Regions from separate parts of the Burkholderia cepacia complex sp. TUM26381 genome, predicted to be linked through region 2. Evidence: riboswitches for the same ligand, from Rfam matches in the RefSeq annotation. Region 2 holds a riboswitch; the other holds the start of a gene.
The links. Region 2 has a riboswitch for cobalamin ahead of ACWMMN_RS13045 (FecCD family ABC transporter permease). Riboswitches for the same ligand answer to the same signal wherever they lie in the genome.

Region 1 (7,272 bases), 960 kb from region 2:
GGCGTCGCCGGGGCCGGCACCGATGAGCCAGGCGCGGCTCATCGCACGCGGCACGGTACGCACCGTGTCGAAACAGTGGAAAAGAAAAGGCGGGCGGCACATCGGCGGCCGGCGGACAGGCAATGCATGACGGATCGGGCGAAGCCCGCGCGAACGCGGGCGGAATGCGCACCCCATCCGTCCCCCGCGGATCGGGCGTTCGGCGAGCATCGGGCTCGCCCCTTGCGTCGGCCGGTATCCGGGCTGGCCGCTTGCCAGGCCGCAGCCTTCCCGCCCGGTGAAGGGCAGTGGCATCGCGGGCGGCCTGGGCGCGTGCGCGGGGAGCGCGTCGCGCAGGCGGCGTACCGTTGCGGGGACAGCACAGGCCGGGCGGTCATCCGCCTCCTGTTTCCCGTTTAACTGCATGCGCGGAATGCGCATGCGAGCACCGAACGCGGCGCATACGATAGCACACGGTTCGCCCGCGCGAACCGGCCACGGAAGGTCTCCGGCGCGGCGCGAGGGCGGTGCGGAACGCAGTCCCGCGGCCCGTGCCGCCTTGACGCTCCTGCCCCCGCCGCCTACACTCGCACGCGTTTTGGTGCTCGCGCGCGCCTTCCGGCGTGCGCAGTTAAACGGGAAACAGGGAGCCTGCCTGCGTCGCAGTCGAGCCAACCTGTGCTGCCCCCGCAACGGTAAGCGAACGCATCGTGCCCGCCGCGATGCAGCGCCGCTTCGCCGCATGCCGCCCGCATGCGGACGACCGCCACTGGATGCCCTGCGCATCCGGGAAGGCGAAGCGGCGTGTTCGTCAGTCCGGATACCGGCCTAAACATTGGGGTTCAGCGCCGCGGGGAGGCGGCGCATCGTCCACGACCGTAGCGTGCCCGACACCCGAGCGTTTCCCGATTCCCGACGTCCGGCCGCCTGCGCGAGTGCGCATGTTCCGGTGCGATGAAGGGCCGGACCGCGCGGGGCCGCGTAGCGACGGCCGTGTTGGCATTCTTCATGTCGACCGTTCGCCAAGGAGCGTCATGCCCGATTCGTTGTTTCGCCTGTTCAACGACAGTCCGTCCGGGTTGCGCGGCAAGATCGTCGCGATCTATGCGCTGCTGATCGCCTTCAACGCAGGCGCGTGGATCTGGGCATTCGCCGCTTTCCACGTCCAGCCCGTGCTGCTCGGCACCGCGCTGCTCGCGTACGTGTTCGGGCTGCGTCATGCGGTCGACGCCGACCACATCGCGGCCATCGACAACGTCACGCGCAAGCTGATGCAGGAGGGGCGCAGCCCGCTCGGCGCGGGCCTGTTCTTCTCGCTCGGCCATTCGACGGTCGTGATCGTGATGTCGGTCGTGGTGACGCTCACGGCCGCGTCGCTCGCGCGCTTCGAGAGCATGAAAGCGTGGGGCGGCGTGATCAGCACGAGCGTGTCGGCGTTCTTCCTGCTGGTGCTCGCGATCGCGAACCTGCTGATCCTGATTTCCGTCTACCGGACCTTTCGCGCCGCGCGGCGCGGCGAGCCGATCGTCGACGCCGATCTCGACATGCTGCTGAACCAGCGCGGCGTGCTCGCGCGCCTGTTCCGCCCGCTGTTCCGGCTCGTGTCGCGCAGCTGGCACCTGTATCCGGTCGGCTTCCTGTTCGGTTTCGGCTTCGACACGGCGACCGAGATCGCGCTGTTCGGTATCTCGGCGGCGCAGGTGCAGGGCGGGCTGTCGTTCTGGTCCGTGATGGCGCTGCCGATGCTGTTCACCGCCGGCATGACGCTCGTCGACACGACCGACGGCATCCTGATGATGGGCGCGTATCGCTGGGCGTACGTGCGGCCGATCCGCAAGATCTACTACAACATGACGATCACTTTCGTGTCGGTGCTGGTCGCCGCGCTGATCGGCGGCATCGAGGTGCTCGCGCTGCTCGCGGACAAGCTGTCGCTGCAGGGCCCGGTGTGGGACTTCGCGTCGATGGTGGCGTCGCACTTCGGCATGCTCGGCTATGTCGTGATCGGCCTGTTCCTCGCATGCTGGCTCGTGTCGGCCCTGATCTACCGGTTAAAGCGCTACGACGAGATCGACGTGACGATCTCGGCCTGACTCTCCCTTACGACCCTGGATATTCCATGACCCTACGCAAGCTTCCCGTCACGATCGTCACGGGCTTTCTCGGCAGCGGCAAGACGACGCTGATGCGCCACATCCTGCAACACGCCGAAGGCCGCCGCATCGCGGTGATCGTCAACGAATTCGGCGAACTCGGCATCGACGGCGAGATCCTCAAGGGCTGCGGCATCGGCTGCGAGGACGCCGACGGCGCGCCGGGCGAAGCGTCCGGCCAGCTGTACGAACTCGCGAACGGCTGCCTGTGCTGCACCGTGCAGGAAGAGTTCTATCCGGTGATGGAAGCGCTCGTCGAGCGCCGCGCGGACATCGACCACGTGCTGATCGAGACGTCGGGCCTCGCGCTGCCGAAGCCGCTCGTGCAGGCGTTCAACTGGCCGACGATCCGCAACAGCTTCACGGTCGACGCGGTCGTGACCGTCGTCGACGGGCCGGCCGCCGCGAGCGGCCAGTTCGCGGAAAACCCGCAGGCCGTCGACGCGCAGCGCCGCGCCGATCCGAACCTCGACCACGAATCGCCGTTGCACGAACTGTTCGCCGATCAGCTGTCGTCGGCCGATCTGGTGATCGTGAACAAGGCCGATCTCGTCGGCGACGCGGAGTTTGCGCAGATCGAAACCGCGATCCGTGACGAGATCCCGCCGCAGGTGAAGATCGTGCGCGCGACGCGCGGCGAGCTCGACCTCGCGATGCTGCTCGGCCTCGAATCGGCGTCGGAAGAAACGATCCACCTGCGTCACGACCATCACGGCTCGGCTGACGACGGCGATCACGATCACCATCACGACGATTTCGACTCGGTGGTCGTGTCCGGCGACGCCGGCACGCGCGAAGCGACGATCGCCGCGCTGCAGCGCGTCGTCGAAGCGCACACGATCTACCGCGCGAAAGGCTTTGCCGCGCTGCCCGGCGCGCCGATGCGGCTCGTGATCCAGGGGGTCGGGCGCCGTTTCGACAGCTATTTCGACCGTCGCTGGCAGGACGGCGAAACGCGCGCGAGCCGCTTCGTGCTGATCGGCGAGGATCTCGACGCGGCCGCACTGCAACGCGCGTTCGACGCCGCGTGCGCGGCCGAGCTGCAACAGGCGTAACGCACGATGCATCTGCTGCGCACCACGCCGGGCGGCTTCGTCGACGATACGCAGGGTGTCGTCCGGATCGACCAGCAGCCGGCCGACATCGTGATCCTGAGTTCGGCCGACACGACGCTGTCGCTGCTCGCGAGCGTCGTGCCGCACTTGGCCGAAGGTTTCCCGAGCGTGCGGCTCGCGAACGTCACGTTCCTGCGCCAGCCGGCGTCGGTCGATTTCTATGTCGACGACGTGCTGCGCCACGCGAAGACGGTCGTGATCGATCATCTCGGCGGCGAGGCGTACTGGCCGTACGGGATCGAGCAGGCCGTGTCGCTCGCGTCGAAGCGCGGGCAGCAGCTCGCGATGTTCTCGGGCGATCTGCAGGAAGATCCGAACCTCGTCGCGAAGAGTACCGTCACGCCGGATCTGTGCCGGCTGTGGTGGCGCTATCTGCGCGAGGGCGGCGTACACAACGCCGACGCGCTGCTGCGCAGCATTGCATTCCACACGCTCGGGTTCGGCGACGCCCCCGAGCTGCCGCGCCCGCTGCCGGCCGCCGCGCTGTATCACCCGGCGCGCGACCGCGCGAGCGTCGACGACTGGCAGCCGCGCTGGACGCCCGGCGCGCCCGTCGTCGCGATCCTGTTCTATCGCGCGCACTGGCAGGCCGCGAACACGGCCGTGTTCGACGCGCTGGCCGATGCGCTCGTCGAGGAAGGGCTGAATCCGCTGCCGATCGCGGTGACGTCGCTGAAGGATGCGGTGAGCCGCGAGGTCATCACGCAGCTCTGCGACACGCACGGCGTCGCGCTCGTGTTGAACACGACCGCGTTCGCGGCCGGCGCGATCGACAGCCCCGAACACGACGTGCTTGCCGGCGACGCGCCGGTGCTGCAGGTGATCCTGTCCGGCGGCAATCGCGACGCGTGGGTGGCCGACAACCAGGGCCTGCATGCGCGTGACATCGCGATGCACATCGCGCTGCCCGAAGTCGACGGGCGCATCGTCACGCGCGCGGTGAGTTTCAAGGGGCTCGCATACCGTTGCCCGCACACCGAGGTCGACGTCGTGCGCTACCAGCCGGACGCCGAGCGGATCGCGTTCGTCGCGGCGCTCGCGCGCGGCTGGTGCCGGCTGCGCACGCTCGACAACGCCGACAAGCGTGTCGCGCTGATTCTCGCTAACTATCCGCAAAGCGAAGGGCGGATCGGCAACGGCGTCGGGCTCGACACGCCGGCGTCCGCGCTGCGCGTGCTCGCGACGCTGCGCGATGCGGGCTACGCGGTGGCCGACCTGCCGCCCGACGGCGACGCGCTGATCGCGCGGCTCACCGAAGGCGTGACCAACGACGCGGCCGTGCACGCATTGCGCCCGGCATTCCAGAGCTTCCCGCTGGCCGACTACGTCGCGCGGTTCGCGCGGCTCCCGGTGGCCGTGCGCGACGCGCTGAACGAACGCTGGGGACCGCCCGAAGCCGACCCGACGCTGCGGCACGGGCGTTTCACGATCGCCGGCTGGCGCGCGGGCAACGTGTTCGTCGGCATCCAGCCGTCGCGCTCGCGCGGCGAGAACGACTATGCGAGCTACCACGACGCGGATCTCGTACCGCCGCATGCGTATCTCGCGTTCTATTTCTGGCTGCGCGACGCGTATCGCATCGACGCGGTCATCCACCTCGGCAAGCACGGCAACCTCGAGTGGCTGCCGGGCAAGAGCGTCGCGCTGTCCGACGCGTGCTGGCCCGACCTGACGCTCGGGCCGCTGCCGCACCTGTATCCGTTCATCGTCAACGATCCGGGCGAGGGCAGCCAGGCGAAGCGCCGCGCGCAGGCGGTGATCATCGATCACCTGATGCCGCCGCTCACGCGCGCGGAAAACTACGGCCCGCTGCAGGATCTCGAGCGGCAGGTCGACGAATACTACGAAGCGCTGATGGTCGATGCGCGGCGCGCGAAGCTGCTGCGCAAGACGATCCTCGCAACGATCGCCGAGCATCGTCTGCATGACGAACTGAGCGTGTCGCCGCCGCGCGATGCGGGCGACGAGGATGCGCTGCTCACGCGCGTCGACGCGTGGCTGTGCGAACTGAAGGAAGCGCAGATCCGCGACGGGCTGCACGTGTTCGGCCTGTCGCCGGCCGATCGCCAGCGCCGCGATACGCTGCTCGCGCTCGCACGCTTTCCGGTCGGCGACGGCAAGGGCGCGCGCGCGGGGCTGATCGGCGCGCTGGCGCGCGATCTGATGCCCGGCGACGACTTCGATCCGCTCGCGGCCGACTGGGCCGCGCCGTGGGCCGGCCCGCGCCCGGCGATCCTGCAGGCGCTCGACGCGTCGCCGTGGCGCCATGCGGGCGATACGCGCGAGCGGCTCGAACGGCTCGCGCAGCAATGGCTGGACGGGCTGTGCGCAGCCAACGGCGCCGCCCCTGCCACCGACTCGACACCGCCCGGCGAATGGCCGCATACGCTCGCGGTGATCGAGCGCGTCCGCGCGACGCTGCTGCCCGCGCTCGACGCATGCGGCGGCGAGGAAATGCGTCAGCTGCTGCGCGGGCTCGACGGCCGCTTCGTGCCGCCGGGGCCGAGCGGCTCGCCGTCGCGCGGCCGTCCAGACGTGCTGCCGACCGGCCGCAACTTCTACTCGGTCGACACGCGCGCGGTGCCGACACAGGCCGCGTGGTCGCTCGGTCTGAAATCCGCGCAGCAGCTGATCGAGCGCCATCTGCAGGATCACGGCGACTATCCGCGCGCGATCGGCCTGTCGGTATGGGGCACGGCGACGATGCGCACCGGCGGCGACGACATCGCGCAGGCGTTCGCGCTGCTCGGCGTGCGGCCGAAATGGGCGCACGGCAGCCATCGCGTGACCGACTTCGAGATCCTCCCGATCGAGATCTTCGACCGGCCGCGCATCGACGTGACGCTACGCGTATCGGGCTTCTTCCGCGACGCGTTCCCGAACCTGATGCACCTGTTCGATGCGGCCGTGCAGGCTGTCGCCGCGCTCGACGAGCCCGAGGAACTGAACCCGGTTCGTGCGCGCATCGAGCGCGAACGTGCGAAATGGGTCGCGCAGGGCGTGGCGCCCGACGAAGCGCGGCGCCGCGCCGGCTGGCGCGTGTTCGGCGCGCGGCCGGGCAGCTACGGCGCGGGCCTGCAGGACCTGATCGACCAGCGCCGCTGGCAGAGCGACGCCGATCTTGCCGATGCGTATCGCCAGTGGGGCGGCCATGCGTATGCGCAGAACAGCGCGGGCGACGCGGCCGCCGACGTATTCGGCGAGCGGCTCGCGACGATCGACGTCGTCGTGCAGAACCAGGACAGCCGCGAGCACGACATCCTCGATTCGAACGATTACTACCAGTTCCAGGGCGGGATGACGGCGGCCGTGCGGCACTTGTCCGGGCAGCAGCCGAGCATCTACCACGGCGACCATGCGAACCCGGTCGCGCCAAAGATGCGCACGCTGCGCGAGGAAATCGCGCGCGTGATCCGCTCGCGCGTCGTCAACCCGAAATGGCTCGACGGCGTGAAGCGGCACGGCTACAAGGGCGCGGCCGAGATGGCTGCGACCGTCGACTACCTGTACGGCTATGACGCGACCGCGCGCGTGCTGTCGGACCACCAGTACGCGCTCGTCGCCGACGCGTACCTGTTCGACGATGCCACCCGCGCGTTCTTGGAACGACACAACCCGAAGGCGCTGCACGGCATCTGCGAACGTTTCGTGGAAGCGATGCAGCGCGGCCTGTGGCAACAGCCGGGCGACTATCGCGAGCGGATCGAAGCGGTCTGGCTCGCGAGCGAACAACTCCAGGAAGGGGGACGGCGATGACCGATCCGACGACGCACCGCGCGCGCGCGGTTTTTCCGTTTGCGGCGCTCGTCGCGCAGGACGCGCTGCAGCAGGCATTGCTGCTCGCCGCGATCGACCCGTCGCTCGGCGGCGTGCTCGTGAGCGGGCCGCGCGGCACCGCGAAATCGACCGCCGCGCGCGGCCTCGCGGAGCTACTGCCGGAAGGGCAGTTCGTCACGCTGCCGCTGTCGGCGAGCGACGAGCAGGTGACGGGCACGCTCGATCTCGCGCATGCGCTCGCTGAAAAC
Region 2 (7,272 bases):
CGATGGGGCAGTGGCTGTCGCTGCCGATGATCCTCGCGGGCATCGCGTTGATGATCTGGGCGTATCGCCGCCGCGCGGCAAACGCTGCTGCGTGATGTGAAATCGATGCGCGCGCAATCGACGCGTGCTTCGACAACGTGAAGGCAAACAAAAAACGCCGGCCCTCGGGCCGGCGTTTTTCGTTTTCGGCAGCTGCGCGATGCGCGTTACTTCATCTGCACGGAGCCGTTGACGGTGACCGACACGGTGGCCTTGCCGCCTTCGACCGCGATCGGTGCGCTCATCTTCGCGCTGTCCATCGGTGCCGCGGCCATCGCCATCATGCGCGTGTACGGTTGCACGTTGCGGCCGCTGCCGACATTCACGTCGCGGATCGTGTAGCTGCTGTAGCCGAATGCCTTCGCGGCTTCGTCCGCGCGTGCGCGGAACGACTTGATCGCTTCGGTCGTGAGCTTCTGCTCGGCCGTGCGCTGTGCTTCGGGCGACAGCGAGAACTCGACGTTTGCGACCTGCATCAGGTTCGACAACTGGCCCGCCAGCTTCGACGCCGCCGCGAAATCGCGCGATTCGAGTGCAACCTCGGTACGGCCGCGCCACGCGGAAATCTTGCCGTCGCGATCGGTGCTCGGATACACGGAGAACGCTCCGGTGTGCGCGGTGACGCCCGATACGCCCTTCGCCTGCGACAGCGCCGCGTCGGCGCGCTGGTTCAACTGCGCCGTGAGGCTGCCCGGATCCTTGGCCTGCTGCTCGTAGAACAGCGTGATGTGGATGATGTCCTGCGGCACGTCGGCGCTGGCCTGCGATGACAGCGACAGCACACCCGCCGGCTCGGGGAAATGCGGGTTTGCGGTCTGCGCGTGCGCGGCGGGCGACGCGAGCGTCAGCGCGACGGGAACGGCAGCGGCGAGGGCGAGCGACAGCGCGAGTGCGGATTTCTTGGTCATTGTTGGACTCCTTGTGCGAGGGCGCGCACGCGGATTGCGCGTGCGCGACGCGGGCGTACCGCGCGACGAAAAAAACGACAGCCGGCCCGATCGACCGGCAGCGGTTGCTTAGGCTGCGCGAAAGTGCCGCGAGTTCCGTGACGGCAGCACGTGCTGACCAGATTTGACCTTTGGCGCGCGCTTACTTCATCAGCTTTTCGGTGATGAACCGCCATTCGGCGCGCGTGACGGGTGTGATCGACAGCCGGTTGCCGCGTGCGAGCACGCGCATGTCGGCGAGCTCGTCGTGTTCGCGCAGGGCGGCGAGCGGCACGAGCGGCGACTTGTTCACGTAGCGCACGTCGACGAGCAGCCAGCGCGGCGTTTCCTGCGTCGATTTCGGGTCGTAATAGGGGCTGTTCGGATCGAACTGGGTGGGATCGGGGTAGGGCGTCGACGACACTTCGGCGAGGCCCGCGATGCCCGGCTCGGGGCAACTCGAGTGATAGAACAGCACGCCGTCGCCGATCTTCATCGTGTCGCGCATGAAATTGCGCGCCTGATAGTTGCGCACGCCGGTCCACGGCAGCGAGCGCTGCGGGGCGTTGGCGAGATCGTCGATGCTTGCTTCGTCCGGTTCGGACTTCATCAGCCAGTATTGCATGGATCGTGATCGACGCAGAAAGAGGCTGCTACAAAAGAAAACGGCACCGGGACGTGCCCGATGCCGTTGGATAGGCCCCCGCCTTGGCCGCTAGGCCGGCATCCTGAACCTGGGGTTCAGAATTGGTCGCAGTTAGCAGCACTTCGGGTACATCAGACAGAGTGACGCGCGCGCCCGTGCTACAAATTTCCGCAACCGTGCACATGGCATTGGTTCAAGGAATATATGACCTTGGCGAACCAGGCAGGGAAGCTGACTGAACTGTGATTCGATGCGCCAATTTGACCACCGTTGATCGCAGAGATCAAGGGGAATCGACGCATCGATTAAAACGTTACTGCGTCTCGTGCTGTGCGAGCACCGCGCCGAGCTGTTCGTTCATCTGGTGCATTGTACGACGGATTTCCTCCGCCGGAAATGCTTCACCGTGCCGCACGCTCGTTTGCAGCCGCAGCAATTCCGATGCGAGCGACAGCGCCGCCATCACCGCAATGCGATCGGTGCCGCGTACCGAGCTGTTCGAGCGGATTTTCGACATTTCGGCGTCGACCCGCGCGACGGCCTCGAGCAGCGCCGCTTCGGTCTCGGCCGAACAGGCGAGCCGATAGGCCTGACCGAGAATCGAGACTTCGATCTGCTTGGTGCTCATGCATGTTCTCCGTGGCTGGCCGCGTCATCGCCATCCGGACGCGCCTGCGCATCCAGCAGGTCGAGCTGGTTGTCGGCTTGCTCCGCGCTTTTCGAGCGCGGCAGCTTTTCGAGAATCGCGTTCAGTTTCACCTGGGCGTCGTCGATCTTTGCCGACAGCGTGTCACGCTCGGCCGCGAGCGCATTGCGTTCGTCGCGCAGTTCCGCGAGTTCCGCGCGGACCGTGTCCGCTTCCGCGCGCAATTGCGCGACCTGCTCCTCGAGCGCGAGCCGTTCCGCGTGATAGCGCTTGTTCAGCGAAATCAGACGGCCAATATTTTGAGATAAGGTTTCGAGTTCGTTGAGCATTTGCTGCGTCCTCTAAAGACCCAGCATTTTAGCGCGGAATACCGTGCAATCCGACATCTGTAACGTTTCCAGTCGTAACACCCCTGCTTCTTGCCGTGAATCGGTGCTTCCCGTACGTGTCCGGACGCTTCCTTGACGCTCGCGTTACCCGCTCCTAAACTGGCGCCGCCTCGGTGCTCGCGCGTGGCACGCGCGGTTAAACGGGAAGCAGGGCGTGCGCTCCGGGAGCACACCAGCCTGCGCTGCCCCCGCAACGGTAAGCGGCCGCGTCCCTTGACGCAGGCCGGCTCGGGCGCGTTTTGCGTGCAGATGTCGCACGCGGGCGCGGGCCACTGCGCGTGAAACGCGCGGGAAGGCGAGCCGGACCGCCGCCAGCCCGGATACCGGCCGAGACGGGAAGCCCGCATGGGCTTCGTGACGCGTGGCCTGCGGGGAGGCGGGGCGCGCAATGCTTCACGGAATGTTCTTCGATGCTGACCCCAATCGTCCGCGCGGCGTCCCTGTCACGTCCGGCCGGCACCCTCAATCGGATGCGCCGCGCGTCATGCGCGCGGCCGTGCACGGCATGAGCGCCGCGCGCGCCGCCGCGATCTGGGCCGCGCTGGCCGCCGTGGTCGCGCTGCTGTTCGTCGCGTCGCTGTCGATCGGCAGCGTGCCGATGTCGCCGTGGCAGGCACTCGCGTCGCTCGTGCCGCATGGCGGCGATGCGCTGTTCGCCGATATCGTCCGCACGCTGCGCCTGCCGCGCGCGCTCGCCGGCTTCGCGTGCGGCGCGCTGCTCGCGCTCGCCGGCGCACTGCTGCAGGTGCTGCTGCGCAACCCGCTCGCGGAACCCTACGTGCTCGGCGTGTCCGGCGGCGCGGCCGGCTTCGCGCTCGTCGCGATGATCGCGGGCGGCGCGTGGTGGCTCGTCGACGCGTCCGCATTTGCCGGCTCGCTCGTCTCGGTCGCGCTCGTGCTCGGCCTCGCGCGCCGCGAGCTGTGGCGCGGCGATTCGCGCGACGCGTCGCCACGCTTGCTGCTCACCGGTGTCGTGATCGCGGCAGGGTGGGGCGCGCTCGTCACGCTGTTGCTGTCGCTCGCGCCCGATGCGCGGCTGCGCGGCATCATCTTCTGGCTCACGGGCGACCTCAACGGCGTGACGGCGCCGTGGTTCGCATGGAGTGCGCTGCTGCTGGCCGCCTGCGTCGCGCTGCCGGCCGCGCCGCAACTGAACGTGCTGCTGCGCGGCGACGCGACTGCGCAGGCGCTCGGCGTGCCCGTCGCGCGCCTGCGCGTGCGGATCTATCTCGTCGCGTCGCTGGCCGCCGCGGCCGCGGTGACGACGGCCGGCACGATCGGCTTCGTCGGACTCGTCGTGCCGCATGCGCTGCGGCTCGCGTTCGGCAACGACCAGCGAATGCTGCTGCCGGCCGCGATGCTCGCGGGCGGCGGCGGCGTGATGGCGGCCGACCTGCTCGCGCGCACCGCGATCGCGCCCGCGCAGTTGCCGGTCGGCGTGATGACCGCGTTGATCGGCGTACCGGTGTTCCTGTGGATGTTGTTGAGGAGACCGATGCGATGACGGATGCCGCACGATACGCCGATGGCGGCGACATGACTTGCGCGGCCGTCGACCTGACGCTGAAGGCCGGCGCGCGCACGCTGCTCGACCGCTTCACGCAGGCGTTCCGCCCAGGCGAGATCTGGTGTGTCGCGGGGCCGAACGGCGCAGGCAAGACGACGCTGCTCGCGACGCTCGCGGGGCTGCAGCCGCCGGCCGGCGGACACGTCGAGATCGACGGCCGGCCGCTTGCCGCGTGGCGCCCCGAACAACTTGCGCAACGCCGCGCGCTGATGCCGCAGCAATTGCACGATGCGTTCAGCGCGACCGTGTTCGACACGGTGCTGCTCAACCGCTTTCCGTATCTCGGCGGCTGGGGCTGGGAGCGCGACGGCGACCGAACGGCCGCGCGCGATGCGCTCGCGACGTTCGACCTGACCGCGCTCGCGTCGCGCGACGTCCTGTCGCTGTCGGGCGGCGAGCGGCAGCGGGTCGCGCTGGCCGCGACGCTGTGCCAGGATGCGCCGCTGATGCTGCTCGACGAGCCGCTCGCGCATCTCGACCTGCATCACCAGATCGACTGCCTGACCGCGCTGACCGCGTGGCTCGAAACGGGCCCGCGCACGGTGCTGTTCTCGTGTCACGACCTGAATCTCGCACGGCGTTTCGCGACGCATGCCTTGCTGCTCGACGGCCGCGGCCGCGCATGGGCCGGCCCCGTGCACGACGTGCTGACGCCCGCGCGTGCGAGCGACGCGTTCGGCTATCCGCTCGTGCTGATCCGCGAGAATGGTCGCGATGCGCTGCTGCCGGCGTGGCCTGCGCGACAATGAGCTTTCCCTTTCCGATTCTTTCGATGCGCGGCGCATGCCGCGCGCACGACACGGCTCCTCGATGACGACTCCGACCCACTTCCCGCCCGCGATCGCGCCCCTCGACGACACACTGCGCAAGCGCCTGCAGCATGTGATCGACCACAAGACCAAGCCGCCCGGCAGCCTCGGCCAACTCGAGGCGGTCGCGCTGCAGATCGGCCTGATCCAGCGCACCGAGCGGCCGGTCGTGCAGCGTCCGGTGACGATCGTGTTCGCGGGCGACCACGGGATCGCGGCCGAGGGCGTCAGTCCCTATCCGCAGGCGGTGACTGCGCAGATGGTCGCGAATTTCCTGGCCGGCGGCGCCGCGATCAACGCGTTCTCGGGCGTCGCGCAGAGCACGCTCGAGATCGTCGATGCGGGCGTCGCGTCACCGCTGCCGCTGTCGGACCGGCTGGTGTCGCTGCCGGTCGCGCGCGGCACGCGCAACTTCGCGGCGGAGCCGGCGATGACGCGCGACGAGGCGATGACGGCGCTGGCCGCCGGCGCGGCACGTGTGCGCCTGCACGCATCACTCGGCACGAACGTGATCGGTTTCGGCGAGATGGGGATCGCGAACACGTCGTCGGCCGCGTGCCTGATGAGCCGCCTGCTCGACGTGCCGATCGACGCATGCGTCGGGCGCGGCACGGGCCTCGACGACCAGGGCCTCGCGCACAAGCGCGCGGTGCTCGGCCGCGCGCTCGTCAAGCATTCGCACGCGGTCGCGCCGCTCGACGTGCTTGCGACGTTCGGCGGCTTCGAGATCGCGATGATGACGGGCGCGTACCTCGCGGCCGCGAGCGAGCAGATGACGATCCTCGTCGATGGTTTCATCGCGACGGCCGCGCTGCTCGTGGCCGAGCGCATCGCCCCCGGCGTGCGCGACTACTGCGTGTTCTCGCATACGTCGCACGAGGCCGGACACCGGCGCATGCTCGAGCATTTCGGCGCGAAGCCGCTGCTCGCGCTCGACCTGCGGCTCGGCGAAGGCACGGGCGCCGCGCTCGCGCTGCCGCTCGTGCGCGCGGCGGCCGCGTTCCTCAGCGAGATGGCGAGTTTCGAATCCGCGGGTGTCGACAATCGTGACGCCTGATCGCGCGCGCGGCGTGCGGGCCGAACTGCGCTACTTCTTCGTCGCGCTCGGTTATTTCACGCGCGTGCCCGTGCCGAGTTCGATCGGCTACGCGGCCGGCGATCTCGACCAGGCCGCACGCTATTTCCCGCTCGTCGGCGCATGCGTCGGCGCGTGGGGCGCGCTGGTCTATCTGGTCGCGCTGCGCGCGCTGCCGGCGTCGATCGCGGTCGGGCTGTCGATGGCCGCGACGCTGCTCGCGACCGGCGCCTTCCACGAAGACGGCGTGGCCGACAGCTGCGATGCGTTCGGCGGCGGCTATACGCGCGACGACGTGCTGCGCATCATGCACGATTCGCGGATCGGCACGTTCGGCGCGGTCGCGCTCGTGATCTCGCTCGGGCTGAAATGGCAAGCGCTCGCGTCGATGCTGCCGCTGCGCGCCGCATGGACGATGATCGCCGCGCATGCGGCGAGCCGCGCGGCGGCCGTGAGCCTGCTGATGACGCTCGACTACGTGCGGCCCGAGGGCAAGGCGAAACCGGTCGCGCAACGGATGGGCGCGCGAGCGGCCTGCGTTGCTGCGATCTTCGGATTGCCCTGGCTGTTCTGGCCGGACTGGCGCATGGGCGTCGCGGCGTGCGTGGCGCTCGCGCTCGTGCGCGCGTGGGCGGCCCGCTATTTCGTGAAGCGGATCGGCGGTTATACGGGCGACTGTCTCGGCTTCGCGCAGCAACTGTGCGAGCTGGCGATCTATCTCGTGGTGCTCGGATGGACATCGTCCTGATCCGCCACCCGGCCGTCGGCGTCGAGCCGGGCATCTGCTACGGACGCAGCGACGTGCCGCTCGCCGCGCCGGCCGACGCCGGCGCGCAGGCCGTACGCGCACATCTGGCGGATCTTGGCGCGCCGCTGCCCGACCGGATGTGGACGAGCCCGCTGATGCGCTGCGCGTCGGTTGCCGAACGGCTGGCGCGGGCATTCGACGTACCGCTGCGGCGTGATGCCGGCTGGCAGGAGATGGATTTCGGCACGTGGGAAATGCAGCGCTGGGACGATATCGACCGCGCGGCACTCGACGCGTGGGCGGCCGATCTGATGCATGCCTGCGCGCACGGCGGCGAAAGCGTCGCGCGATTCGCCGCGCGGATTGCACGGCAGGCCGATGCGATGACGACGTTCGACGGGCCGCAATGGGTCATCACGCATGCGGG

Region 1: linked by a shared signal. The riboswitch ahead of ACWMMN_RS08505 (HoxN/HupN/NixA family nickel/cobalt transporter) and the one ahead of ACWMMN_RS13045 (FecCD family ABC transporter permease) in region 2 are both predicted to bind cobalamin.

The regions. Positions count from the first base shown of each region.
Region 1 covers NZ_CM172006.1:1,815,832-1,823,103, forward strand. Annotated here, with positions in the region: gene cobA (uroporphyrinogen-III C-methyltransferase) at 1-102, opposite strand, end outside; cobalamin riboswitch at 213-448, opposite strand; cobalamin riboswitch at 562-825, shown strand; gene ACWMMN_RS08505 (HoxN/HupN/NixA family nickel/cobalt transporter) at 1,014-2,072, shown strand; gene cobW (cobalamin biosynthesis protein CobW) at 2,099-3,187, shown strand; gene cobN (cobaltochelatase subunit CobN) at 3,194-7,003, shown strand; gene ACWMMN_RS08520 (magnesium chelatase ATPase subunit I) at 7,000-7,272, shown strand, end outside.
Region 2 covers NZ_CM172006.1:2,774,994-2,782,265, reverse strand. Annotated here, with positions in the region: gene lgt (prolipoprotein diacylglyceryl transferase) at 1-95, shown strand, start outside; gene ACWMMN_RS13070 (SIMPL domain-containing protein) at 207-947, opposite strand; gene ACWMMN_RS13065 (EVE domain-containing protein) at 1,129-1,590, opposite strand; RNA gene ssrS (6S RNA) at 1,662-1,843, opposite strand; gene ACWMMN_RS13055 (cell division protein ZapA) at 1,925-2,239, opposite strand; gene ACWMMN_RS13050 (hypothetical protein) at 2,236-2,586, opposite strand; cobalamin riboswitch at 2,741-2,992, shown strand; gene ACWMMN_RS13045 (FecCD family ABC transporter permease) at 3,035-4,150, shown strand; gene ACWMMN_RS13040 (ABC transporter ATP-binding protein) at 4,147-4,962, shown strand; gene cobT (nicotinate-nucleotide--dimethylbenzimidazole phosphoribosyltransferase) at 5,024-6,079, shown strand; gene ACWMMN_RS13030 (adenosylcobinamide-GDP ribazoletransferase) at 6,069-6,845, shown strand; gene cobC (alpha-ribazole phosphatase) at 6,830-7,272, shown strand, end outside.